3 regions of the Rhodococcus sp. NPDC060086 genome follow, and region 1 is predicted to be linked to each of the others. Evidence: riboswitches for the same ligand, from Rfam matches in the RefSeq annotation. Region 1 holds a riboswitch; each other region holds the start of a gene.
What was found. Region 1 has a riboswitch for cobalamin ahead of ACFWB0_RS22530 (CbtB domain-containing protein). Riboswitches for the same ligand answer to the same signal wherever they lie in the genome.
Positions count from the first base shown of each region.

Region 1 (9,976 bases):
GCGCATTCACGTTCCGCTACACCGAGACCGAGGAGATCTTGCGCGCAGCCGGATGCCGGACGGTCACCTTCGACCCGTTGCGCGACGAGGCCCTACCCGACGACACCGCCGGTATCTATCTCGGTGGCGGATTCCCCGAGGTGCATGCCGCGGACATCTCCGCCAATGCGCCCTTGCGCGAACACCTTCGCGTTGCCATCGCAGGTGGGGTACCCACCGTCGCCGAATGTGCAGGCCTGCTGTACCTGTGTCGCGACGTCGATGGCACGGACATGGTTGCAGCGCTGGACGTCTCCGCACATATGACGCCGCGGCTGACACTCGGCTACCGCACCGCGATCGCGCCCGCCGACGGTCTGCTCGGTCCTGCCGGAACCCGGGTGACGGGTCACGAATTCCACCGCACCACCGTCGAACCCGGCTCCTCCCCCGCCTGGCTGCTGAACGGACGTCCGGACGGCTTCGCGACCGCGACGCTGCACGCGTCGTATCTGCACACGCATTGGGCGGGGCATCCGCAACTCGCGGAGCGTTTCGTCGCTGCTGCTCGCGCAGCCACTCCGGTGGCCGCACCACCTCGGAAGCCCCGTGTCGCGGGGGTGGACCTGCATCATCACGGCGACCGCGACGCCACCGACGGTCTCGTCGACCTCGCGGTGAACGTGTCGCGGAGGTCGCGGCCGCGGTGGCTCGACGACGCGTTGCGATCCTCGCTCGATTCTCTCGACCGCTATCCCGACTCCGGTGCCGCTCGCGCCGCACTCGCACGGCGGCACCGGCGCAGCATCGAGCAGATACTACCCACCGCGGGAGGCGCCGAAGCGTTCACGTTGATCGCGCGGGCGCGACCCTGGCGGATGCCGGTGGTGGTGCATCCGCAGTTCACCGAACCCGAGGCGGCCCTGCTCGCTGCCGGTCACGAGGTGCGGCGCGTGTTGCTGCGCGCCGACGAGGGGTTCCGACTGGATGCCGACGCGGTGCCGGGCGGCGCGGATCTCGTGATCGTCGGCAATCCCACCAATCCCACGTCGGTGCTGCACCCGGCTTCGACGCTGCGGTCGCTGGTGCGTCCGGGCCGTGTCGTGGTGATCGACGAGGCGTTCATGGATGCGGTGCCGGGCGAAACGGAATCGCTGTCGAACGAGAGCATCCCCGGTCTGATCACGGTGCGGTCGTTGACGAAGACGTGGGCGATCCCCGGGGTGCGCGCGGGATACGTCGTCGGTGACCCCGCGGTGCTCGCCGATCTCGCGGCGCAACAACCGCCGTGGTCGGTGTCGACGCCCGCTGCGGCAGCGATGATCGCATGCGCCGCACCGCAAGCCATCGACGAGGCAACCGTGCTCGCCGACGAGATCGTGACCGACCGAGCCGCGCTCGTGGAAGCGCTGATAGGTCTCGGGCTGGAGGTCGCGGGAGACCCCGCCGCTCCATTCGTTCTCGTCCGGGTTGCGGTGGGGACACGGGAAGAATTGCGTTCGAAGGGATTCGCGCTACGCCGCGGCGACACGTTCCCCGGGCTCGGCGACGAGTGGGTGCGGATCGCCGTCCGCGATCGTGCCACGACCGCAGCCCTGGTCGACGCATGGCGGTCGATCTTGTGAGCGTCCCGTCACGAGCCGCGGGCCTGGTGCTCGGATACGCAGCCGATCAGGTGTTCGGCGATCCACGTCGCTGGCATCCGGTGAGCGGATTCGGCCGGCTCGCACGCGCCACCGAGAAGGCCCTCCACTCCGACAACCGCGCCGCAGGTGTGGTGTTCACGTCGGTGCTCGTCGGATCGGCGGTTGCACTCGGCGGCGCTGCCGACCGTGCCACCCGATCGCGGCCTTGGCTGCGCACCGCCGTCACCGCCGGCGCAACCTGGGTGGTGCTCGGGGGCCGCTCCTTGAGCCGCGAAGCACGGACCCTCGACGCCCAGCTGCGCGACGGTGATCTCGCGGCCGCGCGGGTGCAGGTGACGCATCTGGTGGGGCGCGATCCGTCCAGACTCGACGCGAACGGTATTGCCCGCGCCACCATCGAGTCGGTTGCCGAGAACACGTCGGACGCCGTTGTGGCGCCGCTCCTCTGGGGTGCACTGCTCGGCCCGGCCGGGCTCCTCGGCTACCGCGCCGCGAACACTCTCGACGCCCGCGTCGGTCATCGCACTCCACATCTCGAGAAGTTCGGATGGGCGTCGGCACGGTTCGACGATCTACTCAATCTGGCGCCCGCGCGGTTGTCCGCGCTGCTCGCCGTCGGCCTGGGGCCCCGGCCGCGGGCTGCGATGCGTGCGTGGCGACGCGACGCGCACAAGCATCCGAGTCCCAACGCCGGGCCGGTGGAGGCGTCGTTCGCGGGCGCTCTCGGTGTGCAACTCGGTGGTGTCAACGTCTACGACGGCGGCACCGAAGACCGCGGCACACTCGGCGACGGACCGGCACCGAAGCCCGAAGACATCGGTCCCACCGCGCGGCTCGCGTCCCGGGTGGGGCTGGGCGCGCTGGCAGTGGCCGCGCTCATCGCCTGCGGGTCTCGGGAATCGAGTGTGCAGTTGTTGTGCCCACTACCTGAGAAAGTCCAGGTGGCGGAATCACGAAGTGCACACTCGATCTCTCGACGGGGGGAAACACCCGGCCGGTTGTGGCGTAGATCACGCTTGAGTGCAACACTGTAATCAGTGCAAAACTGCACGTCGATCCGTCCGAGGAGGACGATCATGCGAAATCCACGTATGCACTCACACGGCTTCGGTCGCCCCGGGGGCTGGCAACAGGCGGATGTGCCCGATGCCGGCGACGCCGAGGAATGGTTCTCCGGCCGCCTACCCGACGACTGGTTCACCGGGCCTGCCACGGTGGAGGTCGACCGCGAAGAAATCATCGTGACCGGCGAACTTCCCACACCCGACGACACCTCCGACGCAGCCGTCGAAGGACGCATCTCCCGGTTCCGGGAAAGCACCCGCCCCGAACGGATGCGCATCGCCGACGAGGCCGAGGCCCGATACGGCCGCAAAGTCGCGTGGGGTGTCACGCTCGGCGGCCACGACGTCCTGTTCACCCATCTCGCGGTGCCTGTCATGACGCGACTGCGTCAACCCGAACGCAAGGTCCTCGACACTCTCGTCGACGCCGGAGTAGCCCGATCACGCTCCGACGCGCTCAAGTGGACGGTGCGACTCGCCGGACAACACACCGACGAATGGCTCACCGAACTGCGGGAGGCGATGAAGAAGGTCGACGACCTCAGATCGGAGGGGCCACAGATCTGAGTACCCAGGCGACGGCCTCGTCGACCGACGCCACCAGTGCGACTCCGGCAGGTGCTGCAGGGCGACGCACCACGATGACCCGCACCCCGAGTTCACCGGCGGCAGCAAGCTTCGCCCGGGTGAGTTCCCCACCCGAGTCCTTCGTGACGAGGGTGTCGATCCCGTTGTCCCGCATCAGCTTGCGCTCACCTTCGACGGTGTAGGGCCCGCGGGCCTGCACCACCGTCCAGGACGCAGGAACCTCGTCGTCGAGTGGTTCGACGACCCGCACCGTCACCCGATGCCCACCGAGTGGGCCGACGAAGCGGTCCAGTGTCTGACGTCCGGTACTGAGAAAGATGCCCTCGCCGGTCGCGGCTGCGGTAGCAGCGGCGTCGTGGCCGTCGACCCAGACCCAGGAGCCGTCGTCCGCCCACCCAGGGCGTTGCAACCGCAGGAGCGGGACGTTCGCATGCGCACATGCTGCTGCCGCGTTGGCACTGATCCCCGCGGCAAACGGGTGTGTCGCGTCTACGACAGCATCAATGCCGTTGTCGCGCAGATAGTTCGCGAGCCCGTCAACGCCTCCGAAACCGCCGATGCGGACCGGCCCCACCGGTAGTCGCGGATTCCGGACACGGCCCGCGAGCGACGACACGAAATCCACTCCCCTGTCGTGCAGGGCACCTGCGAGCGCCCGCGCTTCCCCCGTACCCCCGAGGACGAGCACCGTCATCGCAGCGTTCCCGACAGGGTGGGCAGCACCGGTGCGTCCGTCAACATCGAGAGCAGTGCATCGACGTCGAGATGCTCGTCGATCATGTCGGCGAGAAGCTCGATCCGTTCGTCACGCGCCGACGCGAAACTCACCGTTCCCGTACAGATCTCACGTCCCGCCGCCGCAGCGACCTCGCGCAGCCACGCACCACGGAGTTCGTCTCGTTCGAGGCTGCCGTGCCACATCGTCCCGAAGACGTTGCCGCTGCGCGCACCACCGAGAAACTCGTCGGCGTGGCCGACTTCCACGCGTCCGTGATGGATCTCGTAGCCGGATGCAGACGCACCCAGCGCGGCTCCGGAAGGCAGCCGTAGGACTTTGTCGGTTCCGAATTCTGTTCGGACGTCGAGCAACCCGAGCCCGTGCGCTGACGCCCCGGGGTGCCCCTCGACTCCGTGCGAGTCGTTGATCTCGCGTCCGAGCATCTGGAATCCGCCGCAGATCCCCAACACGGCGCCGCCCGCACGGGCGTGATCGATGATGGCGGTGTCGAGACCGCGCGACCGCAGCCACTCGAGGTCGGCAAGTGTGGCGCGGGTGCCCGGCAGGATCACGACGTCGGCATCCGCAAGTGCGCGCGGATCGTCGACGAAACGGACCCGCACATCGGGTTCGAGGCAGAGCGCGTCGACGTCGGTGAAGTTACTGACGCGCGGCACCATCACCACCGCGATCGTGAGGGCACCGTCGCCGTCGTGTGCGGGTCGCGATGTGAGAGCAAGGGAATCCTCGGAGTCGAGCCACAGGTCGCGTTGCCAGGGCAGGACGCCGAGTACGGGACGTCCGGTGAGCTCGCAGAGCGAATCGACGCCCGGTGTCAGCAAACCCACATCGCCGCGGAACTTGTTGATCACGAACCCTCGGATCAACTGCTGATCAGCGGCATCGAGCAAGGCCAACGTTCCGTACATCGATGCGAACACGCCGCCGCGGTCGATGTCACCGACGACGATCGTCGGCATGCCGCCGTACTGAGCGAGCCCCATGTTGACGTAATCGTGTGCGCGCAAGTTGATCTCGGCGGCACTTCCTGCGCCTTCGCACACCACGACGTCGAAACGGCTGCGCAGATCGTCGAATGCGGCGAACGCCGCCTCCGCGAGATGCTTCCTCCCGCCCGCGAATTCTCCCGCCTCGAGAGTTCCGGCAGGACGACCACGCACCACGACGTGGCTGCGCCGATCACTGCCCGGCTTGAGCAGCACCGGGTTCATCGCGGATTCCGGTACCGCACGTGCGGCGACGGACTGGATCCACTGGGCGCGCCCGATCTCCACCCCGTCGCCGGTCGCGGCATCGACCGCGACCATCGAGTTGTTCGACATGTTCTGCGCCTTGAACGGCGCGACAGTCAGGCCCCGCCGCGACAATGCCCGGCAGATACCGGTAACGACGACGGACTTACCTGCGTCCGAGGTAGTTCCGGCAACCAGAATCCCAGTTCCCATGACGTCAGGCTACGACCCGAACGCGCGGGCCCGAACGCGCGACGCACGTTCGGTGAGAAGCGCGAAGATGAATCCGAGTGCCGCCCACAAGGTGACCTGCACGGTGAACGAGGCAACCCGGAACTGCCACAACAGGCTTGCCGGGAAATCGTCACTCACTTCGTCGATGGTCGGCATGACGAGGTAACCCACACCCACCACTACGAGGAACGCGATCAGCGGTCCGACAATGCGGACGGTGTGCAGATCCTGGTTCGCGAGGGCCTTCGCGACCGCGACCGCCACCGCGATGGCGACAAGGCCGAGCACGACTGCGGCGAACCACCACAACGTGCGCTCGTTGATGGTGTCGGGATCGCCCACCGCCGGTGGGTTCGCCGGGTACTTGAAGAACGGAACCGCTTCGATCGCCAGCCACGCGGCACCCGCACCGGTCAGCGCCAGCTTCCGGCCGGGCATGTCGGTGTAGCGGCGGGTGAAGTGCAGCACCGACGCGTACAGCGCACCGAGCGCGAGGCCTGCCAGGCTGGTCGCGAGAAACAGTCCGGCCTTCTGGCCGGTGCGACTCACCTCGGCGTCGCCGCCGTGGCTGTGACTGTGCGCGTCCTCCTCGACGACTGCGGCGCCACCGTGGTCATGGTCGGCCGCTTCACCTGCGGCTTCTTCGATCGCAATGGCTGCCTCGATGTGAGGTTCGCCGACGACGAATGCCACCGCACCGGCCAGCAGACCCGCGAGCAGGCCGGCGAGGAGGCCACGTAGCAACAACTGGACAAAACTTCCGGACAGGATCGCCTGTCCGCCCGGCGACGTCGGCCGAGTATCGCTCAGTGACACGGGAGGCCCAGGAGGTGCCGGCCGTCGTGCATCAGTTCGTGCATGAACATGCCCGTACGAGAAATCGCACCCTGGTCGAATCCGACCAGATAGAGCACGACAAAGGCGAGGATCACCGTCGCGGCCAGCGCTACAGCGAGCCCGGCCGAGCCGAGTGAATCAGCCGAGCCGAGTGAGTCGTCGGGTGTATGGACTACCGCCATGACAACCTCCTGGGATTACGCGTCCCATCCGAAAGGCCACGTGCCGTGGGAGTGTTCTGACTTCCGGAAATCTGCGATCTCCGGTCTACAGTGGCGCGACCGTTCCGGATTCTCACCGGATTCCCTGCACCTCGGCACATGCTTACCGACGAACTTTGGCACCACGGGTAAGTCGATGTCAAACGGAGAAGGCGGCACCGGGAGGTGGACACTGTGCCCGTGACCCGCCTGTTCCTGACCTCCCACGCCTCCACCCACGCGCAGCAGCGTGTGCGATTCCCGGCCGACGATCCGATCTCCGAGCGCGGACGACGTGAGCTCGAACGTGTCGCGCCACCGGTGGTCGATCGCGCGTTCACGGCACCCGAGATCCGCGCCGTCGACACCGCAGCAGCTCTCGACTGGCCGGCGACTGTCGAACCGGCTCTGCGCGACCTCGACTACGCGAACTGGTCCGGTGTACCGATGGACAGCATCCCGGAACTCGAACTTGCGGCGTGGCTGTCCGATCCCGACGCAGCACCGCACGGCGGCGAATCGATCGCCCACCTGATCACGCGTGTGGGGGCGTGGCTGGACACGGTCGACGAGTCACCCGAGCGCATCGGGGTGGTCGCGCATCCGGCGGTGGTCAAAGCCGCGACGGTCTGTGCACTCGGGGCACCCGTCACAGCATTCTGGCGTGTCGACGTACGTCCCCTGAGCGTGACGCGATTCAGCGGTCGCGGCGGTCGCTGGACTCTGAAGCTGAGCTGAGGTTCACCACGTCACGTCTTCCTCGCACTTGCGCCCGTCGACCGTCCGTTCCACCTGCACGGTCGCGTGGTCGAGTCCGTGCGACGACAACGTCGTACGTGCCGAGTCGAGCACCCAGTTCGCGTCGTGGTCGCTGACGAGGTGCACGGTCGCCACGTCCATTCCTGTGGTCAGGGTCCACACGTGCAGGTCGTGAACGCCGGACACCCCGGGCAACGCAGCGAGATCGGCCCGGACGGCGTCGACATCGAGGTGACTCGGCGACGCCTGCGTCAGGATGCGGAGCGATTCGGCGGCGAGCCGAAGCGCGCGCGGCACGACCCACAGGGAGATCAGCACACCGACGACGACGTCGGCGAAACTCCATCCGAACGCCAGGACCAGCACGCCGGCGACGAGAACGCCGACTGAGCCGAGTGCGTCGGCGAGCACTTCCATGTAGGCGCCGCGCACCGCGAGACTTCCTTTGGCATCGGCGCGCAGGAGCAACATCACGACGATGTTCGCTCCGAGACCTGCCGCTGCCGTGAGGATCAACGGGGCACCCGGGATGTCGGGGGTGTCGCCGATCCGGTTGATCGCCTCGTACATCACCCACGCCGCGACGCCGAGCAACAGGACCGCATTGGCCATCGCGGTGAGCACTTCGGCCCGGTGCCAGCCGAAAGTGCGGGCAGCTGCGGCGCTGCCGCGGCGGGCGAGGATCAGCGCGACCATGCCCATCGATACGCCGACGACGTCGGTGAGCATGTGCCCGGCGTCGGCGAGCAGCGCGAGCGATCCGATCCACAACCCGACTACGGCTTCGAGGAGAAGGAACACACCGAGTACGGCGAGGGAGATACCCATCCTGCGGATGGTGCGGTCCGACGGCCCTGCGGTGCGCCCATGACCGTGACCGATGCCGTGCGAATGTCCGTGACCCGAGCTCATGGCCCTCCTTCGAGATCCGCGTCATCGTATGCACAAATGCGCATGTATACAACCGCTACGTCGCGGCCACGTGGGGCTCCACGGGCGTGTGCACAATGACGCCGGCGTTGCTGACACACACAGCAGGGAAGTCCCGTCGAAATCCGGCGCCGACCCGCAACGGTGGACTGTCGAATTCGACAGTGAGCTCATGCGTACGGTCGAGGGCCGGCGCGTCCTCGACCTGCTGGGACTGGTCGATCACTTCTCCGGCGGGTAGCCCGGCTTCTCCACGGTGGGCGGCAATGTCGCGAGCGCCGAAATGCGTTTGAGTCCTGCGGTTTGGAGCAGGTCGACGAGCAGCGACCGGATCTGCGCGAACACCACCGTGGCCGAGACCCCGGCGCCCTCGACCAGCTCCGGGTTCATCTTCCTGGCAACACTGCGCAACACCCGGGCCGCCTCCGCCTCGTCGGGTTGTTCACCCGGTTCTGCGAGCATCATCTCGCGTAGCACCTCGAGCGCATCCGCGAGTTCGTTGACGATGACGACGAGCCGAGAGTCGAGGATCTCGTCGTCACGGACCAGGGTCAGTGACCGCCGCGCGAGGACACGGATATTGCGCACCGCGTTGTCGATGGGGTCGGCCGCGGCCGTCAGCCGTGCGAGTCGCGGACGACTGTTCCAGTAGAGCGGGGAGATTCGGCTGATCTCGTGGCCACCCTGGAGGTTGCTGCGCATGGAGTCGATTGCCGATTGTGTGGCGCGAGCCTGCCGCAGTGCCGCCTCGATAGGTTTCGGATTGTTCTCGACGAGACCGGTCTCCACCTTCCGCAGAACCTCGGCCGCGGTCTCGAGGATGTCTGCAGCGTTCTTCCTCGCACGACGCACCGGGTGGGTGGGGATCAGCGCGACCACGGCGATCCCCACCAGGCCGCCGACGAGTGCGTCGACCATCCGGTCGATGCCACCCGTGCCGCCGGGAGGGATCAGGGTTGCCACCAGGACCGCCGAGTTGCCGGCCTGCATCGCGAAGATCGGCCCGCTGTTGAGCGCCACCGCCGACCCCATGGCGATCACCACGACCAACGCGATCTGCCACGGACCGCTGCCGATCTGCGACACGATCAGGTCGCCGACACCGATGCCGACGGTCACGCCGCACACGAGTTCGACCGACCGTCGCAGTCGCGCGCCCAGGGACAACCCGAGCGACACCACCGCCGCGATCGGCGCGAAGAACGGCTGTGGATGGCCGATCCATACCGTCGCAACCCACCAGGCGATACCGGCAGCGAGCGCGCACTGCACGATCGGCAGTGCGGACGAGCGGAGACGCTGGGACGACTTCCGCAGTTTCCGACGGAAGTCGTCCCTGGTGGGTAACGACCTACTCGACGCCAAGTTCCTCGGCCGCGCGGGGATCGCAATCTTCGAGCAGATCGAGGCACCGCGCGTGCTCGTCCGCTTCGCCGATCGTCTTCGCGGCTCGCGCGAGCACGGCTACGCAGCGAAGGAAACCGCGGTTGGGCTCGTGGCTGTAGGGCACCGGACCGAAGCCCTTCCACCCGTTACGACGCAGCTGGTCGAGGCCGCGATGGTAGCCGGTGCGCGCGTACGCGTAGGCGGCGATCGTCTCGCCGGAGTCGAGCGCTGCTTCCGCAAGGTATGCCCATGCGATCGATGCGGTCGGATGCTCGGCCGCGACCTTCGCCGGGTCCTCGTGGTTGAGCAGGTCCGACTCCGCTTCATCGTCGCCGGGGAGCAGAGTGGGCTTGGGTCCGAGCAGATCACCGAATGAGGTCAT
Region 1 is NZ_JBHWWZ010000057.1:20,917-30,892, forward strand. It holds gene ACFWB0_RS22500 (cobyrinate a,c-diamide synthase) at 1-1,604, shown strand, start outside; gene ACFWB0_RS22505 (cobalamin biosynthesis protein) at 1,586-2,659, shown strand; gene ACFWB0_RS22510 (hypothetical protein) at 2,702-3,256, shown strand; gene ACFWB0_RS22515 (cobalt-precorrin-6A reductase) at 3,231-3,971, opposite strand; gene ACFWB0_RS22520 (cobyric acid synthase) at 3,968-5,461, opposite strand; gene ACFWB0_RS22525 (CbtA family protein) at 5,471-6,250, opposite strand; gene ACFWB0_RS22530 (CbtB domain-containing protein) at 6,289-6,501, opposite strand; cobalamin riboswitch at 6,531-6,682, opposite strand; gene ACFWB0_RS22535 (histidine phosphatase family protein) at 6,721-7,257, shown strand; gene ACFWB0_RS22540 (cation diffusion facilitator family transporter) at 7,261-8,190, opposite strand; gene ACFWB0_RS22545 (aromatic acid exporter family protein) at 8,431-9,573, opposite strand; gene ACFWB0_RS22550 (DUF3151 domain-containing protein) at 9,560-9,976, opposite strand.

Region 2 (9,976 bases), on a different contig from region 1:
GCACCTGACCCTGCCGATCGCCCACCCGAAGGATCGATTCCGTCTCCGCCGTCCACAGGAATCGCGCCTGCGACCCGACTCGGATGACGAGGTTGATCGTTTCGCCTGCCAGCGAAGCGAGCGCCTCCATATGCGGCCTGCTGAGCTCGGTGAACTCGCGGGTCCACCCCTGCCGCGCAGGCCCTACCCCCATTGCAGGCCCCGGATGGTAGATCCGCTTCTCGTCCTGCACCGCAAACCCGCGGTAGACCAGCATGGCGAGCAGACGATGCGCGGTCGACGGCGCCGTGCCGAGCTCGTCGGCGGCGTCCTTCAATCGCAGGGCGCCCACATCGCGCAGCATTTGCAGTAGGCGAAGTGCGTTGTCGACCGACTCCAAGGCGTAGGTGGGTCGCTCGATCCGACCCGGTTTCTTCTGCATAGCAGAACTCTATTGCACCACATTGCACCGCACACCGAAGGTGGAGAAATACACAACCGAAGGAGTCTCATGTCCGATCTGAAGGACGCCCGGGTACTCATTGCCGGTGGCGGCATCGGCGGCGTCGCCAATGCTCTCGCGTTGGCGCTCAAAGGCGCGGAGGTCACACTCTTCGAGCGTGCCCCCGAATTCGGTGAGGTCGGCGCCGGCCTTCAAATCGGACCGCACGGTAGCCGCATCCTCCAATCGCTCGGCGTCTACGACGAGGTGATCTCCAAGGGCGTCCTGCCCAAGAACCTCGTCTTCCGCGATGCCGTCACCTCCGAGATCCTGACCAAGGTCGATCTCGGGCGCGAGTACCAAGAGCACTACGGCGGCGTGTACTTCGTGGTTCACCGCTCCGACCTGCATTCCGTGCTCGTGGAGGCTGCTCGCAAGGCCGGCGCAGACCTGCGCGTCAATTCCTCCGTGAACGACGTGGTGACCGAGGGCGACCGGGTACGCGTCATCCTCGAGGACGGCTCCGAGCACGTCGGTGACGTCGCTCTCGGCATGGACGGCCTGCACTCGCGTCTGCGCCCGAAACTTCACGACGACAAGCCCGTCGGCTCAGGCTACGTCGCCTTCCGCGGTACTTTCCCCATGAACGAGGTTCCCCTCGAGGAAGAGATCGAGGACGTCGTCGGCTACATCGGCCCGCGCTGTCACTTCATCCAGTACCCGCTGCGGGGCGGCGAGATGCTCAATCAGGTCGCGGTCTTCCAATCACCCGCGTTCCTGCGCGGCGAAGAGAAGTGGGGAAGCCCGGACGAGCTGGCTCACGCCTACGACCACTGCCACGACTCGGTCAAGGAAGCCCTGAAGTACCTGTGGACCGACCGCTGGTGGCCGATGTTCGACCGCGACCCGGTCGACGACTGGGTCGACGGCCGCATGATCCTGCTCGGCGACGCCGCCCACCCGCCGCTGCAGTATCTGGCATCTGGCGCGGTCATGGCCCTCGAGGACGCCAGGTGCCTGGCCGACTACGCTGCTGAGGGCCTTCGCGGCGACGCACAGAACTGGCCGAAGATCCTGCGCGACGTGAACGCCGAGCGCGCACCGCGGTGCAACCGCATCCTCACTGTCGGTCGCATGTGGGGCGATCTGTGGCACCTCGACGGCGCAGGTCGTGAAGCGCGCAACGAGTTGTTCCGCACCCGCGACACGTCGAGCTACAAATACACCGACTGGCTCTGGGGTTACAGCTCCGACCACAAGGGCTGAGTCCGCGGCGTCGCCGAAAGATGGCCGATCGAGGGCAGCGCGTTGTCGTCCATGCGTCCCACTCTGGGATCTTCCCCTGGTGGAGGCGCAAGTCCTGCATCGTCTGGATGCCCTGTATCGACGCGAATAGAGTGTCGCCATGAGTACGCTGCGCGTCGCCGTTGTCGGCGGCGGGATCATCGGCGCCGCCACGGCACGCCGCCTTGCAGTGCTGGACCACGACGTCACCCTGTTCGAGAAGGAGTCGTCACTCGCAGCGCACCAGACCGGTCACAACAGCGGTGTGGTGCAAGCAGGCCTGTAATACACCCTGGGGGGCTTGAAGGCTCGCCTGTGTCGGCGCGGTGTCGATCTGCTGGAGAAATTCGTTGCGGAGAAGGGCATCCCGTACGACGACTGCGAAAAGCTCGTCGTCGCGTTGGACGAGTCCGAACTCGATCGACTCGACGCAATCGAGGCTCGTGCGACCGCCAACGGAGTCCCGGCCATCCGGCGAATCGGTGCCGACGAGATCACGGCGATCGAGCCGCACGCCGTGGGCATCTCCGCGCTGCATTCACCGCAGACCGCGATCATCGACTACGCCGCAGTCAGCCGCGCGCTCGCCGACGAGGTGACGGATGCGGGCGACTACCGCCTGCTGAAACCCGCGGCCGCCTCGAAGATTCGTGGCCTGATCCATCCGGTGCCCGACCCTCGCTACCCGTTCCTCGGGGTGCATCTGACGAAGCGTATCGACGGTGAAGTCATGTTGGGGCCCAACGCATTTCTCTCGCCCGGACGCGAGACCTACGGTGGAATCCACGGCTCGTGGCGCGACCTGCGCAATGCACCCTCCCCCGGAGCCACGTCGTCGATGGCGATCGCCGAGCATCTCGTCGACGCGGCACTCGAACGGCTGCGCTGACGTGGTTCGGACACACGGACCCGGGCAGGCAGGCATGCTGGGAGGCGGCACTGATCCCGAATACCAAGGAGCACCCGACATGGCACGCATCGCACTCTTCGGCGGACACGGCAAGGTCGCACTCCATCTCGAGCGATTGCTTGCCGACGCCGGCCACGAGACCAGTGCGTTCATCCGCAACCCCGACCACGCCGACGACGTACGAGCGGCAGGTGCCACACCGGTCGTCGCCGACGTCGAACAACTCGACATCACGGCGCTCGCCGAACTGCTGCGGGGGCACGACGCGGTGGTGTGGTCTGCAGGCGCCGGCGGCGGCGACCCCGCCCGCACGTATTCCGTGGACCGCGATGCAGCGATCGAGTCGATGACGGCCGCGCAGGAAGCGGGCGTGCGCCGGTACGTGATGGTGTCGTACTTCGGGGCTCGGCCGGATCACGGCGTACCGGAGGACAACAATTTCCATCCCTACGCCGAGGCGAAGGCCGCCGCCGATGCGCATCTGCGGGGCACCGATCTCGAATGGACGATTCTGGGGCCGAGCGCGCTGACGTTGGACCCGCCCACCGGGCAGATCGAGATCGGTGGCCAGGGCGCGAGCGACACGGGGCAGGTGTCGCGCGCCGATGTCGCTGCCGTCGTCGCTGCGGTGCTCGAACGTCCCGAGACCGCGGGTCGTACCATCGAATTCAACAACGGCGATACCCCGATCACCGAGGCGCTCGACGCGCTGCTCTGACGAGCAGTCACCGGCGTGACAATGGCCGTGGGCTCGGAATCTCGCACAGGGGATCCGAACTCACGGCCATTGTCACGCCTGTGTTACGTTCTCCACGAGTCAGACGCAACCCTGACGCAGATCATGCGTCGGAAACGCAAAGGGAATCCGGTGAGAATCCGGAGCTGTCGCGCAGCGGTGAAGGTGACCGACAGGGCACGTGCCACTGGACCGGAAACGGTCTGGGAAGGCGTCCTGTCGGAACGATCCTGAGTCCGAAAACCTGCTGGCTCGCCGAATCACAGACTCGGGCCTCGCGATTGGGCCCCTGATACGAGAGAACGAACGATGCACCCCCAGATCAGTTACCTTGCCATGCCCATTCATGCCCCCATCTCCGCGCCGGGGGTCCCTCTCACTCCTCCATCGGGAATCGAATCGACCCCGTCGGGCAGCTGAGGTGCTCGAGGTCGCGAAATCGCCGCGACCCACTCGGGTTCCGGCGATCCCGCTCCTGGTCTTCCTCGGCGTCTCCGTAGTTGCCAGCGGATTCCTGTCGCTGACCTTCGGGTCCGAGCCGGTGCCTTTCTCCGCCACGTGGGACGTCGTGCGAGCCCACTTCACCGGCGGTGTAGGTCCTGATCCGGTGTACGACACGATCATCTGGGAACTGCGAGCTCCACGTATTCTGATGGCGCTGATCGTCGGCGCCGGTCTGGCCATGGCCGGCGCCGCGATGCAGACTTTGGTGCGAAACCCCCTCGCCGATCCATATCTTCTGGGGATCTCGGCAGGTGCCGGCGTCGGGGCCACACTCGTCATCATGTTCGGCGTGCTGACCACACTCGGCGTGTGGGCCCTGTCGTTGGGCGCACTGCTCGGCGCTATGGTGGCCGGCGCCGCAGTCTTCGGCGTCTCCATGGCACAGGGCGGATTGACACCACTTCGGCTGATTCTGACCGGTGTGGTCATGGCTTCGGCGTTCTCATCCGTCTCCAGTTTTCTGGTGTTCCTCAGCGACGACCGAGATGCCGTTCGCTCGGTCCTGCATTGGACGCTCGGAAGCGTTGCGGGCTCGATGTGGAAACAGATTCTTCCTGCACTGCTTGTCGTAGTCGCGTCCGCCGTCATTCTGTTCGCGATCCACTCGTGGCTCGATGCGCTGGCGAGCGGACCGGACGTTGCCAGAGCGCTCGGCGTGCCCGTCCAGAAGCTTCGGCTCGGACTTTTCGCATTGTCGTCGATCCTGGTGGGTGTGTTGGTCTCGGTGTCCGGTGGCATCGGATTCGTCGGCCTGATCATGCCGCATCTCGCCAGGCTCCTGGTAGGTGCGCGCCACCGGGTCGTTCTCCCGGTCGCTGCGCTCGGCGGCGCGCTGTTCCTGCTGTGGATCGATATCGCAGCGCGGGTGCTGCTGAGCCCGGAGGAACTCCCCCTCGGCGTGATGACCGGCCTCGTGGGGGCGCCGGTGTTCCTCTTCCTGCTAGGACGGCGACACTACAGCTTCTCGGACGGTGACTGATGCATATCCAGATGCGAAACATCGGCTGCCGGATCGCCGGAACGGACATTCTGTCGGGCATCGACCTCGACTTTCCGGACGGCGCGATGATCGCCCTGGTGGGAATCAACGGAAGCGGCAAGTCGACGCTGCTCCGGACCCTCGCAGGCTTGCGCGCTCCGGCCGAGGGAACCATCACCATCGACGGCCAGGACCTCTATTCCCTTCCACCTCGTGCGCGGGCCAGAACGATCGCCTATGTCGGTCAGGAGGAGACACCGCCTCAGGATCTACTGCTCGGCGAGATGGTTTCCATGGGCCGCATCCCCCACCGATCTCCATGGTCTTTGGGAGAGGAATCGGACCGGGAAGTGACGCTCCGCGCGCTGGCCACCGTCGAATTGGCCCATGCAGTCGACCGCCGCTGCGATCAACTCTCCGGCGGCGAGCGACGCCGCGCGATGCTTGCCCGAGGACTCGCACAGGAATCAACCCTGTTGATCCTCGACGAACCAACCAATCACCTCGATATTCGTCATCAGATCCATCTACTCGAGACCCTGCGCGGTCTCGGCTGCACGGTGGTGGCCGCAATGCACGACCTCACACTCGCCGCGTCGCACTTCGACCGGGTCGCCGTGCTTCACGACGGCACGCTCGAAACATGCGCCGACGCGCACGATGCCCTGTCCCCGGCAACTGTCGCACGCGTCTTTTCTGTTCCTGCAACCCAACTCACCGATCCCGCGACCGGACGACAGCACCTGGTGCTCGGCTCCGATGCAGCAGGGATCCGACCACCAACGGAGAACCATGCCTGATCATCCGAAGTCCCGTTCGACGATGCGGTCGCGCACACCGGCGCCCGCATCACTCGCCGTCGGCCTCCTCGCAGCCACTGTGGCACTCGCCGGGTGTAGCAGCGGCACCGACAGCGACGTTGCCTCCCCGGACGGTCATGTCACCGTCGAGAACTGCGGACAGCAACTCACCTTCCCATCGCCCGCAACCGCGATCTACGCCAACGACAGCCAGATCCTGTTGAATCTGCTTGCACTGGAGGCAGACAACCGGATCACGGCGATCAGCGGTATCCGCAATTCACGGCTCGACCAGCTTCGCGGCATGTACGGCGCAGAGCGCATCGACGCCTTACCCATGACATCCGAGGAGTCCTTCAATCTCGAAACCATCCAGGCTCAGCGCCCCGATGTCGTGATGGCAGGACACGGCTGGGGCTTCAGCGTGGAAAAGAACATCACGCCGGAACGACTGAACGACGACTTCGACATTCCTGCGTACACAGTCACCCCGACATGCCTTCCCGGTTCGATGGAGGCGATGTCCCCGTGGGATGAGGCATACGCCGATCTGTCGAACATCGGCAGCATCGTCGGCCACGACGACATAGCCGCGGAAAAGATCGAGGAGTTGCAGCAGCGTCGCGAGGAGATGGAATCGGCCCCACGGGCAGCTACCGCACCCACCGTCATGTACGTCACCTCGGTGTCGAACGAAGGTGTGTCGAGCGCGGGGAATCCCCACTTGTTCACGTCCATCATCGACGTGACGGGGGCGCGTAACGTGTTCGACCACGTCGACGAGAAGAGTCCGAAGATGTCTTGGGAATCGGTGACCGCCGCGAACCCGGATATCATCGTCCTCACCGATACCGGAGATGGCTCCGGCGCATTCGAAGCGAAGTTGGCTCTACTCACCGAGAATCCCGCAACTCGCTCGATGGATGCCGTGACGCAAGGCCGAATTCTCAACCTTCCCACCGACATGGGACGCAGCGGCGCTCTGATGATGGACTCGGCAGAACAACTTCGGCAAGCGCTCGAAGAGGTGGAGTTGTTGCCGCAGAGCGAGATCGAACCACGGATGGATCTGGGCTCACTGAGATGACCGACCGAAGGCGGCGTGCGATGACGGACATTTCACTCACGAACGCGGAAGCTGTACTCACCGAACTGATGAGTGCACTGCCGGTGAGTGAGCACGCTCCCCTGGTACTCGACACGGGTTCGCACGAGATCCCCGGCTCCGCGATCCTCGATCCGGAATGGATCGGTAACGAGTTGCACTTGCGCGCCGCGCGGTGGGAGGTCGACGACCCACTGATCCTGGGGACCGTGCTGTGGCGGGCGATCAGCAACTCGGTGGTGCTGCCGACGATCGCGAGCCTGTTCGTGACGGGCACGGGATTGAGCCCCGCGCTGCAGGACGTGGTACTGCATCGCCGCGCACTGACCGGTCGCGACATCGACTTCACCCCCCGCGGTGAGACCTCGACACTGGACGGAACTTTCTCGCCGAACAGAAAGATGTACGGACGCTTGGTCGGCGCACGGTCCACTCGTGTCCTCACCACATCGGCCGAGTCTGCGCTCACCGAAGCCCTGGGGTCGGGAATCGAATACATGGCGTCCCTCTGTGGGAAGGGTGAGCGGCGACTGTGGGCCGTGGCGGTGGACTCCATCGCCACGCGGTTCCTGTGGGCCGGTGCCGCCACCGGACGGGTGGACGAAGCGATGGACGCTGCGCGCGCGACGGTGCTGCGAATCTCGGAACAACTCCCGGGACCTCGGTTGCCGGACCCGCGATTCCAGTCCGTTGTGTCCGACGTCCAGGAACCGCCGTGCACCTTCGTGCACAGGGTGTCGTGCTGCCTCTTGTACAACGGGCCGCACGGAGTGAAGTGCTCGACATGCCCTCGTCAACACCCCGACGTTCGGCACGAACGGCTGGTGGAACGCGTCCGACGACAGAACCGGTAGTAACGCGATACAGGCACAGAATGGCCGAATGTCGCCTTCATCCAATCCAACTGAACGAAGGTGACATTCGGCCATAGTGCAGCGGGGATCAGGCCTGCGGTGCAAGCACCTCGACGCGCACCGGGGAGGTGTCGGAGGCGGCCGCGATGGCCTCCTCGAACTGCCGGTGATCGACCTGGGATCCGAGCATCAGCGCGAGCCGGGCGAGGAAGCCTTCGCGATCGTCCTCGGCGACCTGGTCGAGTGCGGTGGACAGGCCCAGCCACACGTTCTCACGACGCTGCTCGTCCTCGGTGACGTGCTCGGCCGGACGCGCGGGCAGCGCGTCACCGGCCGGTGCGGCACCGGACCGCAGTGCGCCCGCGACACCGGACAACTGCGCGACCGGCACGCGGCACAGCAGCAGACCGTCGGGACGGATGACGAATGCTTCGCCGGGGGTCGCGCCGAGCGCATCCGCCAGGTCGGCAGCGTCGAGGACGGTGACGCCGTCGGCGGCAGCACTGTCGACGGCGAGTGCGCGCACGCTCTCGGGCGACAGAGCGGTGCCGAGTTCAGTGGCCGCGGTCGCGAGCGCGACGCTGCCCGCCTCGTCGAGTCCGACGCCGAGCACTGCGAAACCGGTGCCACGCGCGACGTTGAGCGAGGTGTCGACACCCTCGATGCGAATCTTGCGGTCCTCGACCGGGTCGCCCGGAAGCACCCCTTCGGCACCGGCCGCAACCGACCACGTGAGCGGCGAGAGCCGAGCGTGGGTGGCGCTGGACTGGCGCGGGTTGATCAGATGACCGAACTCGGGGCGGCCCACCGCGAGCGCGAGTACCGCGTCGCGGGTGGTGCGGTAGCCGTGGCTGCCGGGGCTCATGATGAGCGTCGACTTGCCTGCGTTGGCGACGTTCTGCTGCCACGCGTTGTGACGTTCGAAGGAGTACGCCTGCAACAGAGCCGTGTCGGCGTTGCCGTTGATCACGGCCGCGAGCTGCCACGCGAGGGTCTCGGCGTCTTCCATGCCGGAGTTCAGGCCGCGCACACCGAAGATCGGGACGAGGTGTGCTGCGTCGCCGGCGAACAGGAGTCGTCCGTGCGTGAACTCGTCGAGTGCGAGTGCGCGGGCGCTGTAGAAGCCCTTCCACTCGAGGGTCCACGGCAGGTCGTTCTGCAGCCAGTCGAGGTGCTTGGCGATGCGGGCCCGGATGGCGTCTTCCTGGGTCTCGATCTCGGCGTCCTCGGACGGGTCGAGCTGGTAGTCGATGCGCCAGATGTCGCCGGGCTGCTTGTGCATGATGATCGTCGAGCCGGGGTTGCTCGGCGGGTCGAACCACACCATCCGCTCTGCGGGCAGATCCGACTCCCAGTGGATGTCGGCGATGACGTAGCGACCCTCGTAGCTGGTGCCCTGCAGGCGCAGGCCGGCGAGTTCACGCATGCGGCTGCGGCCGCCGTCCGCGGCGACGACGTACTGCGCGCGCAGGTGGCGCTTGCCCTCGGCGGTGTCGATCTCGAGGGTGACCTCGTCGTCCCCGCGCAGGATGCCTGCGATGGAGGCCTGCCAGTACAGGGTGATGAGCGGGTTCTGCTCGAGGGTGTCGACCATGATCTGCTCGAACTCCGACTGGGAGACGTTGATCATGGGCGGGCGCACGTCGAAGTCGCGCAGCGGCATCTGGAAGTGCAGGACCTGCTCGTCGCGGTAGTAGCTGCGGCCACCGACCCACGGAAGCACGATCTTCTCGAGTTCCGTGCCGAATCCGAGGCGACCGGCGGCTTCGAGGCTGTGTCGGGAGATGCAGATCGCGCGGCTACCGAAGGACACCTGGTCGGCGGCTTCGATGACGGTGACGGGGATGCCGCGCTGCGCGAGTCCGAGTGCGGTGGCCATGCCGACCGGTCCGGCACCCACGACGACGACGGGCAACGTCTCGTCGGACGGCGTCATCGACTCGAACGTCGACGCGGGGTACTTGGGAGGCTGATAGTAGGTCGACATGGGTCAGACACCTTCCTGCGAGGGGGACTGTGCCTGCTCGGTGCCGGTGCCTGCGGAGGGCACACGCAGGAGCAGGATGCTCATGAGGCTGATCAGGGCGATCAGCACGAAGTAGCCGGTGATGGACATGGAGGTGCCGGTCGCGGCGAACAGCGAGGTCGCGACCATGGGCGCGAGGCCACCGCCGAGGATCGCACCGACCTGGTAGCCGAGGGATGCACCGCTGTAGCGGATCTTGGCGGGGAACAGCTCGGCGAACAGCGCGGACTGCGGGCCGGCACAGCAGCCGAGGGTGAAGCCGAGGGCGATCATGGACAGGGCCATCACCGGCAGGATGGCGGTGTCCATCAGCGGGAAGAACAGGGCAGCGGCGACGACGAGCGCAGCGGACGCCTT
Region 2 is NZ_JBHWWZ010000002.1:186,804-196,779, reverse strand. It holds gene ACFWB0_RS02620 (IclR family transcriptional regulator) at 1-421, opposite strand, end outside; gene ACFWB0_RS02615 (FAD-dependent monooxygenase) at 491-1,687, shown strand; partial or broken gene ACFWB0_RS02610 (FAD-dependent oxidoreductase) at 1,827-2,594, shown strand; gene ACFWB0_RS02605 (SDR family oxidoreductase) at 2,674-3,333, shown strand; cobalamin riboswitch at 3,417-3,618, shown strand; gene ACFWB0_RS02600 (FecCD family ABC transporter permease) at 3,773-4,834, shown strand; gene ACFWB0_RS02595 (ABC transporter ATP-binding protein) at 4,834-5,634, shown strand; gene ACFWB0_RS02590 (ABC transporter substrate-binding protein) at 5,627-6,721, shown strand; gene ACFWB0_RS02585 ((2Fe-2S)-binding protein) at 6,742-7,593, shown strand; gene ACFWB0_RS02580 (FAD-dependent oxidoreductase) at 7,682-9,580, opposite strand; gene ACFWB0_RS02575 (MFS transporter) at 9,584-9,976, opposite strand, start outside.
Region 2: it holds a riboswitch for cobalamin, as region 1 does, so the genes downstream of both, ACFWB0_RS02600 (FecCD family ABC transporter permease) here and ACFWB0_RS22530 (CbtB domain-containing protein) in region 1, are expected to answer to the same signal.

Region 3 (9,976 bases), on a different contig from region 1:
CGCGTGATCGGTGATGCCGCGCAGGCGCACATCGACACACTCTTCGACGATCCACGTCTGGTCGGCACGATGGTCCGGTCCACCGGCCGACGTCGCAGTTGCTGCCTGTACTACCGCGTCCCGGGCGGAGGCGTGTGCGGCGATTGCGTCTTCCCCAGCCCACCGAACGCATCGACGAAGGAGATTCTGTGACAGTCGCATTCGCCCCTGAGATCGTCGACACCGAGGACGGTGGTCGCGAACAGCGCTGGCCGCTTCCCACCGATGAGGACTCACTACTGCGGCTGATCCGGTTGTTGTTCGACGAGTACTGGGACGACATGTGGTTCGGCCTGCTCATCGAAGGTTCGGCGCTCGAGGTCGCGGCACCCAATGCTTCGAAGAAGATCTCGATGTACGACGGGTATGCGACCGTCGACTTCGGTCGCTGGCATTTTCACCTGTGCATCGGCGAGCACACCGCGAGCGGACCGGAGCTCGGCCGTATCCGTCGCTGCGGCCGGGCAGAGCTGTACCGCAGGATCGGCACGGACGACGCACCGACGTCGTGGGGTGTGCGCCTGTTCAACGGCCGTGACGAACAGATGCTCACGATCATGTTGCCCACCCCGTTCCTCACGAACATGCAGCAGCTGACGGACGAACCGGTGTGGGTGCACCTCGAGGCGTGGGATCGCATTCGGTCGGAATTCCTCGGCCTGGCGCCGGATCCCCGTGACCGAACCGGCAAAGGATTTCGCCACTCCTGACCAGCACAGCCGACAGAAACGCACGACGGAAATACAACCCGCGCAGACAGATACAAACCCTCGGCAGGGTTGTATCTGTCTGATTGCGTTGTAACCGTTCTTCCTGCTTTGCCCGTTCGAATGAAGACGTGGCTATACTCCGGGATGTAGTTGGTTCGCCGTGCCGGTCGTGAGGAGCCCCGAAGGCCGTGGCGGCGTCGAAGCACCCCTGCGCGGGGTGTGGAAGAGGGAACCCGGTGAGAATCCGGGACTGTCCCGCAGCGGTATGCAGGAACGACCGCCGTCATCAGCACTGGGCATCACCCCGGGAAGCGACGGCCAGTAGGTACGGGCCCACAGGCTCGGGCGCTTGCAAGTCCGAATACCTGCCATCTGCGCCGGGCACGCCGTGCCCGGCGGTGTGCCGCCTCGTGGACCGGGCGCGCGGACCCGCATCGTATTCTCTCGCTCCGGCCGGGCCGGAGTCGACTGGGCTCGGTCGGATTCGCGCATCCTACGGGCGGTAGGCCATCAAGGACCGACCACCGGAGTACCACCAGTGCCTACACCCTCTGTCCCTACCTTCCATGCTGCCCCTGCCTTCCACGCCACCGTTCTCGGCTCCGCACGGATCGGACCCCAGCGTGAACTGAAGAAGGCCGTCGAATCGTATTGGGCCGGCCGGATCGACCGCGCCGGGCTGGAGAAGGTCGCCGCCGGACTGCGCGCCGACACCTGGGCTGCGCAGCGCGACGCCGGGCTCGATTCGATTCCGGTCAACACGTTCTCGTACTACGACCACATCCTCGACACTGCAGCCATGCTCGGCGCACTACCGCCCCGGGTGTCGGGTATCGCCGACGACCTCGACCGCTATTTCGCAGCCGCGCGAGGCAACGACGACGTCGCACCGCTCGAGATGACGAAGTGGTTCGACACCAACTACCACTACCTCGTCCCCGAGATCGGCCCTGACACGGTCTTCTCGCTCGATCCGTCGAAGGTGCTCGGCGAGGTCGCCGAGGCCCGCGCGCTCGGCGTTCCGGCCCGCCCGGTAGTCGTCGGCCCGCTGACGTTCTTGCTGCTGTCGAAGTCCACCAGCGAACAGGGCCCGCTCCTCGACCGTGCCGATGAGCTGGTCCCGCTGTATCAGGACCTCTTGTCGCAACTCGCCGCCGCCGGAGTCGATTGGGTGCAGCTCGACGAGCCCGCACTCGTCCGCGATCTCGACGACGCGACCGTCGCCGCGGTCGAACAGGTGTACGGCACGCTGTCGCAGGCACAGGACCGTCCTGCGATCCTCGTCGCCTCCTATTTCGGCAGCCTCGGTCCGGCGCTCGGTGCACTCGCTCGCACCGGTGTCGAAGGCCTCGCGGTCGACCTGGTCGCAGGTGACTCGGCAGACATCGCCGGACTGCCTGCCCTGGCGGACAAGCTGATCGTGGCGGGCGTGGTGGACGGCCGCAACGTGTGGCGCACCGATCTGGAGACGGCCCTGGCCACCCTCGCCACACTGCTCGGCTCGACGGGCTCGGTGGCGGTGTCGTCGTCATGCTCGTTGCTGCACGTTCCGTACACCATCGAGGCAGAGTCGAGCCTCGACGAATCGCTGCGCGCGTGGCTGGCATTCGGCACCGAGAAGGTCGCCGAGGTCGTCACCTTGTCGACGGCACTGCGCATCGGCCGCGACGCCGTGGCTTCCGAGCTCGCCGCGGCGCACGCGGCTGCCGATGTACGCGCGTCCGATCCTCGCCTACGCAACCGCCAGGTGCGCGGCATGCTCGACTCGATCGCATCGAACCGCACTCGCACGTCGGCCGATCGGCGCCGCGAGATCCAGCGACAGCATCTCGATCTGCCTCTGTTGCCGACCACCACCATCGGCTCGTACCCGCAGACCACGCGCATCCGGGTGGCCCGAGCCGCATTGCGCAAGGGCGAGATCGAACGCGCGGATTACGTGCAGCGGATGCGCGACGAGATCGCTGAAGTGGTGGCCCTCCAGGAGAAGCTCGGAATCGATGTGCTCGTGCACGGTGAGCCGGAGCGCAACGACATGGTGCAGTACTTCGCCGAGCAGCTCGACGGATTCTTCGCGACCGAGAACGGCTGGGTCCAGTCGTACGGAAGCCGTTGTGTACGTCCGCCGATTCTCTACGGCGATGTCGCGCGGCCGAATGCCATGACCGTCGACTGGATCACTTACGCACAGTCGCTCACCGACAAGCCGGTCAAGGGCATGCTCACCGGTCCCGTGACGATTCTCGCGTGGTCGTTCGTCCGCGACGACCAGCCTCTCGCCGACACCGCCGATCAGATCGCCCTGGCCATCCGCAACGAGACGGTGGACCTGCAGGCTGCGGGAGTGCGCATCATCCAGGTCGACGAGCCGGCACTGCGAGAACTGTTGCCGCTTCGCAAGTCCGATCAGGCCGAATACCTGGAGTGGGCAGTCGGGGCGTTCCGTCTTTCGACGTCCGGCGTGGCGGATTCGACGCAGATCCACACCCATCTGTGTTACTCGGAGTTCGGAGAGGTCATCGAGGCGATCGCCGAACTCGACGCCGACGTCACCTCCATCGAGGCCGCGCGTTCACACATGGAGGTGCTCGACGACCTCAACGCAATCGGATTCGACCTCGGAGTGGGCCCCGGCGTCTACGACATCCACTCACCGCGGGTTCCGAGCGAGAACGAGATCGCCGAGTCTCTTCGCGAAGCGCTGCGCGCCGTTCCCGCCGAGCGCCTGTGGGTCAACCCGGACTGCGGACTCAAGACGCGCGGCACCGATGAGGTCACGGCGTCGTTGACGAACCTCGTCGCCGCGGCTGCAACGGTTCGGTCCGAGCTCGACCGATAACGATTCCCAGAAAGCACCCGATCACCATGACCACGAAACACATTCGCACCACGCACGCCGGGAGCCTGCCTCGAACCGACGAGCTGGTGGCCGCCAACCGGGCACGCCGGGATGCCGCGGACGGATTCAGACTCGACACGACGAGAGAGTATTCGGAATTACTCGCCGGACAGGTCGACGCCTTGGTTCGTCGCCAGATCGACCTCGGGATCACCACACCCGGCGACGGCGAATACGGAAAGGCGATGTCTTCGGCCGTCGACTACGGCGCCTGGTGGTCGTACTCGTTCCAGCGTCTGTCCGGGCTGGAACTGGCCGAAGGTGGACCGTTCGGCGGCGAGCCCGTCCGGTCGACACCCGGCAACGTGCGGCTCACGACGTTCCCGGACCGACGTGACTGGGCCACGTTCGCCGAGGCCTACAGCGATCCGAAGAGCGGTGTCTCCGTCGGTGACGAGGCTCCGGTGTTTCCTACCGCGACGGGTCCCGTCACCTACACCGGACATGACGCGATCGCGTCGGACATTGCGAACCTGAAGTCCGCCCTGTCTGCATCCGGGGCAGAGCACGGCTTCATCACCTCGCTCTCACCCGGCAGTGCATCGCGAATCGGAAATCAGTTCTACACATCCGAAGAAGAGTTCATCTGGGCTTGCGCGGACGCGATGCGCGAGGAATACCAGGCGATCATCGATGCCGGGTTGATCCTGCAGATCGACGACCCGTCGATCGCCGAGAACTGGGATCAGATCAGCCCGGAACCCACGGTGGAGGACTATCTCGCATTCACCCGCATCCGCGTGGAGGCGCTCAACCACGCCCTGCGTGGGTTACCGGAGGACCGGATCCGTTTCCACCTGTGCTGGGGCAGCTGGCACGGCCCGCACACCACCGATCTCGAGTTCAAGTACCTCGTCGAGACGATGCTGACGATCGACGCCGGTTCGTATTCGTTCGAGGCCGCGAACGTCCGTCACGAGCACGAATGGCGGGTATGGGAGGACGTGACGCTACCCGATGGCAAGCAGATTGTGCCCGGCGTGATCAGTCACGCCACGAATGTGGTCGAGCACCCCGAACTCGTCGCCGACCGGATCGAGCGGTTCGCGAGCGTCGTCGGCCCCGAGAATGTGATCGCCTCGACCGACTGCGGTCTCGGCGGTCGCATCCACCCACAGATCGCGTGGGCGAAGCTCGAATCACTCACCAAGGGCGCAGAATTGGCTACCCGGCGCCTCTGGTAGTCGACGCCGAACCGGCGTGGTCCGGAAGAAATCCTCCCGGACCACGCCCGGCCCCTCATTCGACGGCAAAGCGATCGACGAGCACCTCGATGCGACGTGCGGTGTCCTGCGGAGGAACCCTGCCCGTTCGGGTGAGCTCGACCAGACCGTGCACTGCAGCCCAGTAGACCTCGGCCAGCAGACCCGGTTCGACGGTTCCCGCGACCAGTGTCAACGTGTCGTGTAGGACTTGGAAGGACTCACGCATCGGGGCCGGGGTCGCAGGGTCCGCGAAAGGCAGTCCGTTGTCGAGGTTGAACATCGAGTCGTACACGGCAGGATGTCGCTCTCCGAACGCGATGTAGGCACTCGTGAGGGCAGCGACAGCGGCGCGTGGCGAGTGGGTTCCGGAGACCGCTCGGGACAACTCCAGGGTCATCTCGGAAAAACCGTCCAGTGCGACAGCCGCGATGATCTCGTCCTTACCCCGAAAATGGCTGTAGAGCACGGGTTGGCTGTATTCGATCCGTTCGGCCAATCGCCGAGTGGTGACAGCGTCCCACCCTTCTGCCTCTGCCATCTCACGCGCTGCCGCGATGATCGACCTGTGGCGGGAAGCCCGCTCACGCGCTTTGCGCTCCTGCACTGACATTCCGTGATTCTAGCAGTGCTAGATCTTGAGTCGTCGAAATGTTATCGTCGATCTAATTTCTAGCATTGCTATATCCAGGAGGTTTCCATGCTGAATGCAGTTGCAGTCACCACGGTCGTGGTCTTCGGCATGTTGGTGGGGGTGGAATTCGCCATCGCAGTGTTCGTCAATCCGATCATGTATCGAATACCTGACGATGCCGGTGTGGCTGCTCGCAGCGACGGCGCGCGGGTGCTCGGACGCGTGATGCCGTTCTGGTACATCGGCACGCTCGCCATTGCGATTCTGTGGACGATTCTGGGGTGGGGCGACACCACTGCATGGATGACGTTGGGTGCGTCGGCGTTGTTGCTGGTCAGCGTCGTGATGTCGGTCCTGCTTCTCGTACCGATCAACAATCGCTCGATCCGATGGGCAGAAGAGGGAGCGCCGCCGGACTGGAAGGAGCAAGCTGACACCTGGGACCGCTACCACTATGTGCGGGTTGGCGTCATCGCGCTCGGCTTCGCACTGTCGGCGGTGGGATTACTCCTGATCTGACGCGAAGGACGGCCATGAACAATTCGTCACCGATAGTCGTTACGGGCGGCACCGGCACCGTCGGCCATCATGTCGTCGACCGCTTGCGCGATGCCGAGCGCCGGGTGCGTGTGGTCAGCCGTCACGACCGATCCGGCGACACGAGAACCGGACTCGAGTGGGCAGTCGCCGATCTGGGCCGCGACGAAGGCATCGAGCGTGCGTTGGCGGGCGCCGACACCGTGGTGCACTGCGCGACCGGCTACTCCCGACGTGCGGATGTCCGCGCCGCTCGGCACCTCTTCTCGGCTGCACGAGTCGCCGGAATCGAGCACGTCGTGCTCATCTCGATCGTCGGTGTGGACCGGATTCCCTTCGGGTACTACACGGGCAAAGTGGAGGTCGAACAACAGCTGGAACGATCCGGGCTCGGCTACAGCATCCTGCGCTCGACACAGTTCCACGAACTGGTGGCCGGACTGTTCGCTCGCCAGAAGCGCCTACCCGTTCTTCTCACACCGGATATCCGGATCCAGCCGATCGCCGCAGCCGAAGTTGCCGACGAACTTGCCCGACTGGCAGCGGCCCCACCCGCGGGTCGGGTACTGGAGGTAGGGGGGCCCGAAATCATCGACGCACGAGATCTTGCCCGGACCTACGCTGCGTCGATCGGGGCAAGAAAGGGGATTTGGCCGATCCGTCTCCCCGGGCGCGCGTTTGCGGCGTTTCGCGCCGGAAACAACCTGACCCCGGAGCGGGCGGTCGGAGTGCAGACCTTCAGCGAGTATCTGGCATAGCAAGGACGAGGGCCTCGACCGCGCAGAGCTGCACCCCTTCGGCGCATCAGCCCTCGAACTCACGTTCCGCGTATGCGATCAGGCCGAGCGTGTTCCCGGGCGGATGAGACCCGTTTCGTAGGCGGCGATGACCGCCTGAACCCGGTCACGCAGGGACAGCTTCGCAAGGATACTGCTGACATGGGATTTCACGGTGTGCTCGCTGACTACGAGGGACGCCGCGATCTCCGCGTTGGACAACCCGGCGCCCAGCAACCGCATCGTCTCGATCTCACGGGTGGTCAGCAGACCGAGCCGCGAGCTCTGTGGCGGGAGCGTCGCTGCACCCGAAGTGAAGGCGGCGATCAGCGTGCGGGTGACGGACGGCGCCAGGAGCGACTCTCCTGCTGCGACAACCCGTACGGCATGTACGAGGTCGTCGCGTCTGACGTCCTTGAGGAGGAAACCACTGGCACCGGCACGCAGGGCATCGAAGACGTAATCGTCCTGATCGAACGTCGTGAGCATGACCACTCGCGACGAAGTCTCGGTGCAGACGATGCGCGCAACCTCCAGCCCGTCCATCCCGGGCATCCGGATGTCGAGGAGCACCACATCCGGTCGATGCGCTCTCGCCGCCCCGACCGCCTCGAACCCGTCGCCCGCTTCCGCAACGACCATCATGTCGGTCTGCGCGCCGAGAATCATCGCGAACCCTGCCCGTACCAGCTCCTGATCGTCGGCCACCACCACGCGAATCGTCATGCGGCTCCGGAGCCTTCCCGTGATTCCGTCACCGGATCGGCCGCGAGCGGGAGTCGAGCGGTGACCTCGAAGCCCGGTCGGCCGTCGGGTCGGGCACCCGCGACGGCAGTACCACCGCATGCGGCGGCGCGCTCGCGGATACCGATCAGGCCGTGACCTCCAGCGGGTCGTGCGGTGTCCGCACCGCGTCCATCGTCGGTGATCGTGATCTCCAGTGCGTCGTCGTGCCAGCGGATGTGGACCTCCGCGTGTTCTGCTTCGGCGTGCTTGACGATGTTCGTCAACGACTCCTGGACGATCCGATACACCGCGACACCGCAATCGGCGGGGACTGCGCGTGGTTCACCTTCGACACGATAGACCGCGGCCGGGCCGGTTCCGCCGACCTGCCGGACGAGAACGGGCAGGTCTTCGATGGTCGGTTGCGGTGCGCGGGAGACGTCTTCCTCTTTCAGGATCGCAAGTAGCCGGCGGAGTTGGGAGAGGGCGTCACGGCCGGCCTCCGCGATGGCATCGAACGCGTCGGCCGCACGCCGGGGTGAATGCTCCACGACGACAGGGCCTGCCTCCGCCTGCACCACCATCAGGGTGATGGAGTGAGCAAGAATGTCGTGCATGTCGCGCGCGATGCGAGCTCGCTCGCGTTCGGCGGCCCGCTCCTCGTCGCGGCGACGTTCCCGTTCCAGCCGGAGCGTCTGTTCGGCGAGCGCCTCGGTTCTGGCACGGGCACTCGCGGCGGCCCGTCCCAGTGCATAGGCCGCGACGTACATCAGGATGCCCCGCATCGCCGTGTTGAGGGATCCCACGGTGGCGAGTCCCACCCCGCAGATGAGGGTGAACACCACCACTCTCACCCACGGCCCGCTCCAGTTCGCCAGCCCGTAGACCCCCACCAGAACCCCGTACCACAGTGGTTGCGGGGCAACCGGTTCGACGAGGTCGTACGACGCCGACACTGTGATGGACACGAGCAGAACGGCGACCGGGTACCGGCGCACCGCCATCACCGGGAGCGATGCTCCGACGGCCGCGACATACCCCCACCAATGCCACGCACGTCCATCGATGCTCTGCTGGAACAACAGAGGTGCTGCCTGCACGACTGCGAGCACGACGGCCAGCGCAACGAGCGCTCCGGGTGCACCTGCCCATCGTCGTACTCTGGCGATCATCGGCACGTCCGGCACAACGCGCAATCCTGCCACAGATCCCCGCTGTTCCCTGTCGGTAGGGATCAGGATGCGAGGGTCATCGGCCGGGCGGAGCGTCGTGTCAGAGGAAAGAGACCGGCTGTCATGAGCAGGCCCGCGACCGGAAGCAGGTCAAGGCTGATGGCGGCGACGACGACACCGAGCGTGACGAACGCCGCGGACCACGCCCTGAGCTCACCGACCACGACGAGATGACAGGCCGCCACGATCAATCCCAGATAGAACAGGACCGGGCCGATCGCGTACACGGCGAGCTCCACACCGGGCAACGACTGCACCGACTCGAACATCGGGCTCATCGCGGCGTGGTCCGTGGCGAGCATCCCCACAACGAGATCGATCCCGAACTGCACGACCGCGCACCCTATCCCCACCAGAGCTACGACGGCCGTCCCTGTCGCGAACTGACCGCGTCCGGCCCGCCGCCGCATTTCCCAGACCACTACCGCGAATAGACCGAGCGCGCCGAGGAACGCCAGATGCCCCACAGTCCAGGCAATTCCGGGCCCACGCTCACCATCGATCGAGTCCAGCAGCCGTACCACTCCGTATACAACGGTGAGCAATGGCGCCACTATGAAGGCGATGTTCTTTTCCATGCCCCGAATCCTCGCGCCCCGGTGCCGCCCCCGCATCGCCGACGCGACCCATCTCTCCAGTCCCCCGCACGACGGATACTCGGCAGCTTCCAGTCGTACTCTTCGGCGTCGGCAAGCAGGTCAGCGTCGCGTCTGCTCCGCCTGTTCCAGAACGGCGAGCGCCAGCTTGACGTGGGCCGCATCGACGAGTTGACCGTCGACGCTGGTCGCGCCGAGACCTCGAGCTTCCGCCTCGCGATACGCCTCGAGATTCCGCTTCGCCTGGCGGATCTCGTCCTCGGTGGGCGAGTACACGTCATTGGCGATGTCGATCTGCGACGGGTGGATCGCCCACTTGCCGTTGAATCCCAACGCCGATGCACGACGGGCTTCACGTTCGTAGCCCGTGGCATCCTTGAAGTCGGGATACGGCGCGTCGATCGCGAGCAGACGCCCGATGCGGGCCGCAGTGAGCACCTTCATCCGCGCGTAGTGCCAGAAGTCACCGGGGTAGTCGTCGCGGGGCCGGAAGTTCGTGTCGACACGGGCGCCCTGCGACACCGACAGGTCGCCGGCACCGAAGATGAGTGCGTCGAGGCGACCACTGGACGTGGCGATCTCCTCTGCGTTCGCCACCCCGGCCACATCCTCGATGAGTACCTCG
Region 3 is NZ_JBHWWZ010000052.1:21,152-31,127, reverse strand. It holds gene ACFWB0_RS21695 ((2Fe-2S)-binding protein) at 1-192, shown strand, start outside; gene ACFWB0_RS21690 (hypothetical protein) at 189-749, shown strand; cobalamin riboswitch at 925-1,137, shown strand; gene metE (5-methyltetrahydropteroyltriglutamate--homocysteine S-methyltransferase) at 1,288-3,588, shown strand; gene ACFWB0_RS21680 (cobalamin-independent methionine synthase II family protein) at 3,615-4,832, shown strand; gene ACFWB0_RS21675 (TetR family transcriptional regulator) at 4,888-5,463, opposite strand; gene ACFWB0_RS21670 (anthrone oxygenase family protein) at 5,551-6,003, shown strand; gene ACFWB0_RS21665 (SDR family oxidoreductase) at 6,018-6,779, shown strand; gene ACFWB0_RS21660 (response regulator) at 6,858-7,523, opposite strand; gene ACFWB0_RS21655 (sensor histidine kinase) at 7,520-8,728, opposite strand; gene ACFWB0_RS21650 (hypothetical protein) at 8,758-9,333, opposite strand; gene ACFWB0_RS21645 (aldolase/citrate lyase family protein) at 9,454-9,976, opposite strand, start outside.
Region 3: it holds a riboswitch for cobalamin, as region 1 does, so the genes downstream of both, metE (5-methyltetrahydropteroyltriglutamate--homocysteine S-methyltransferase) here and ACFWB0_RS22530 (CbtB domain-containing protein) in region 1, are expected to answer to the same signal.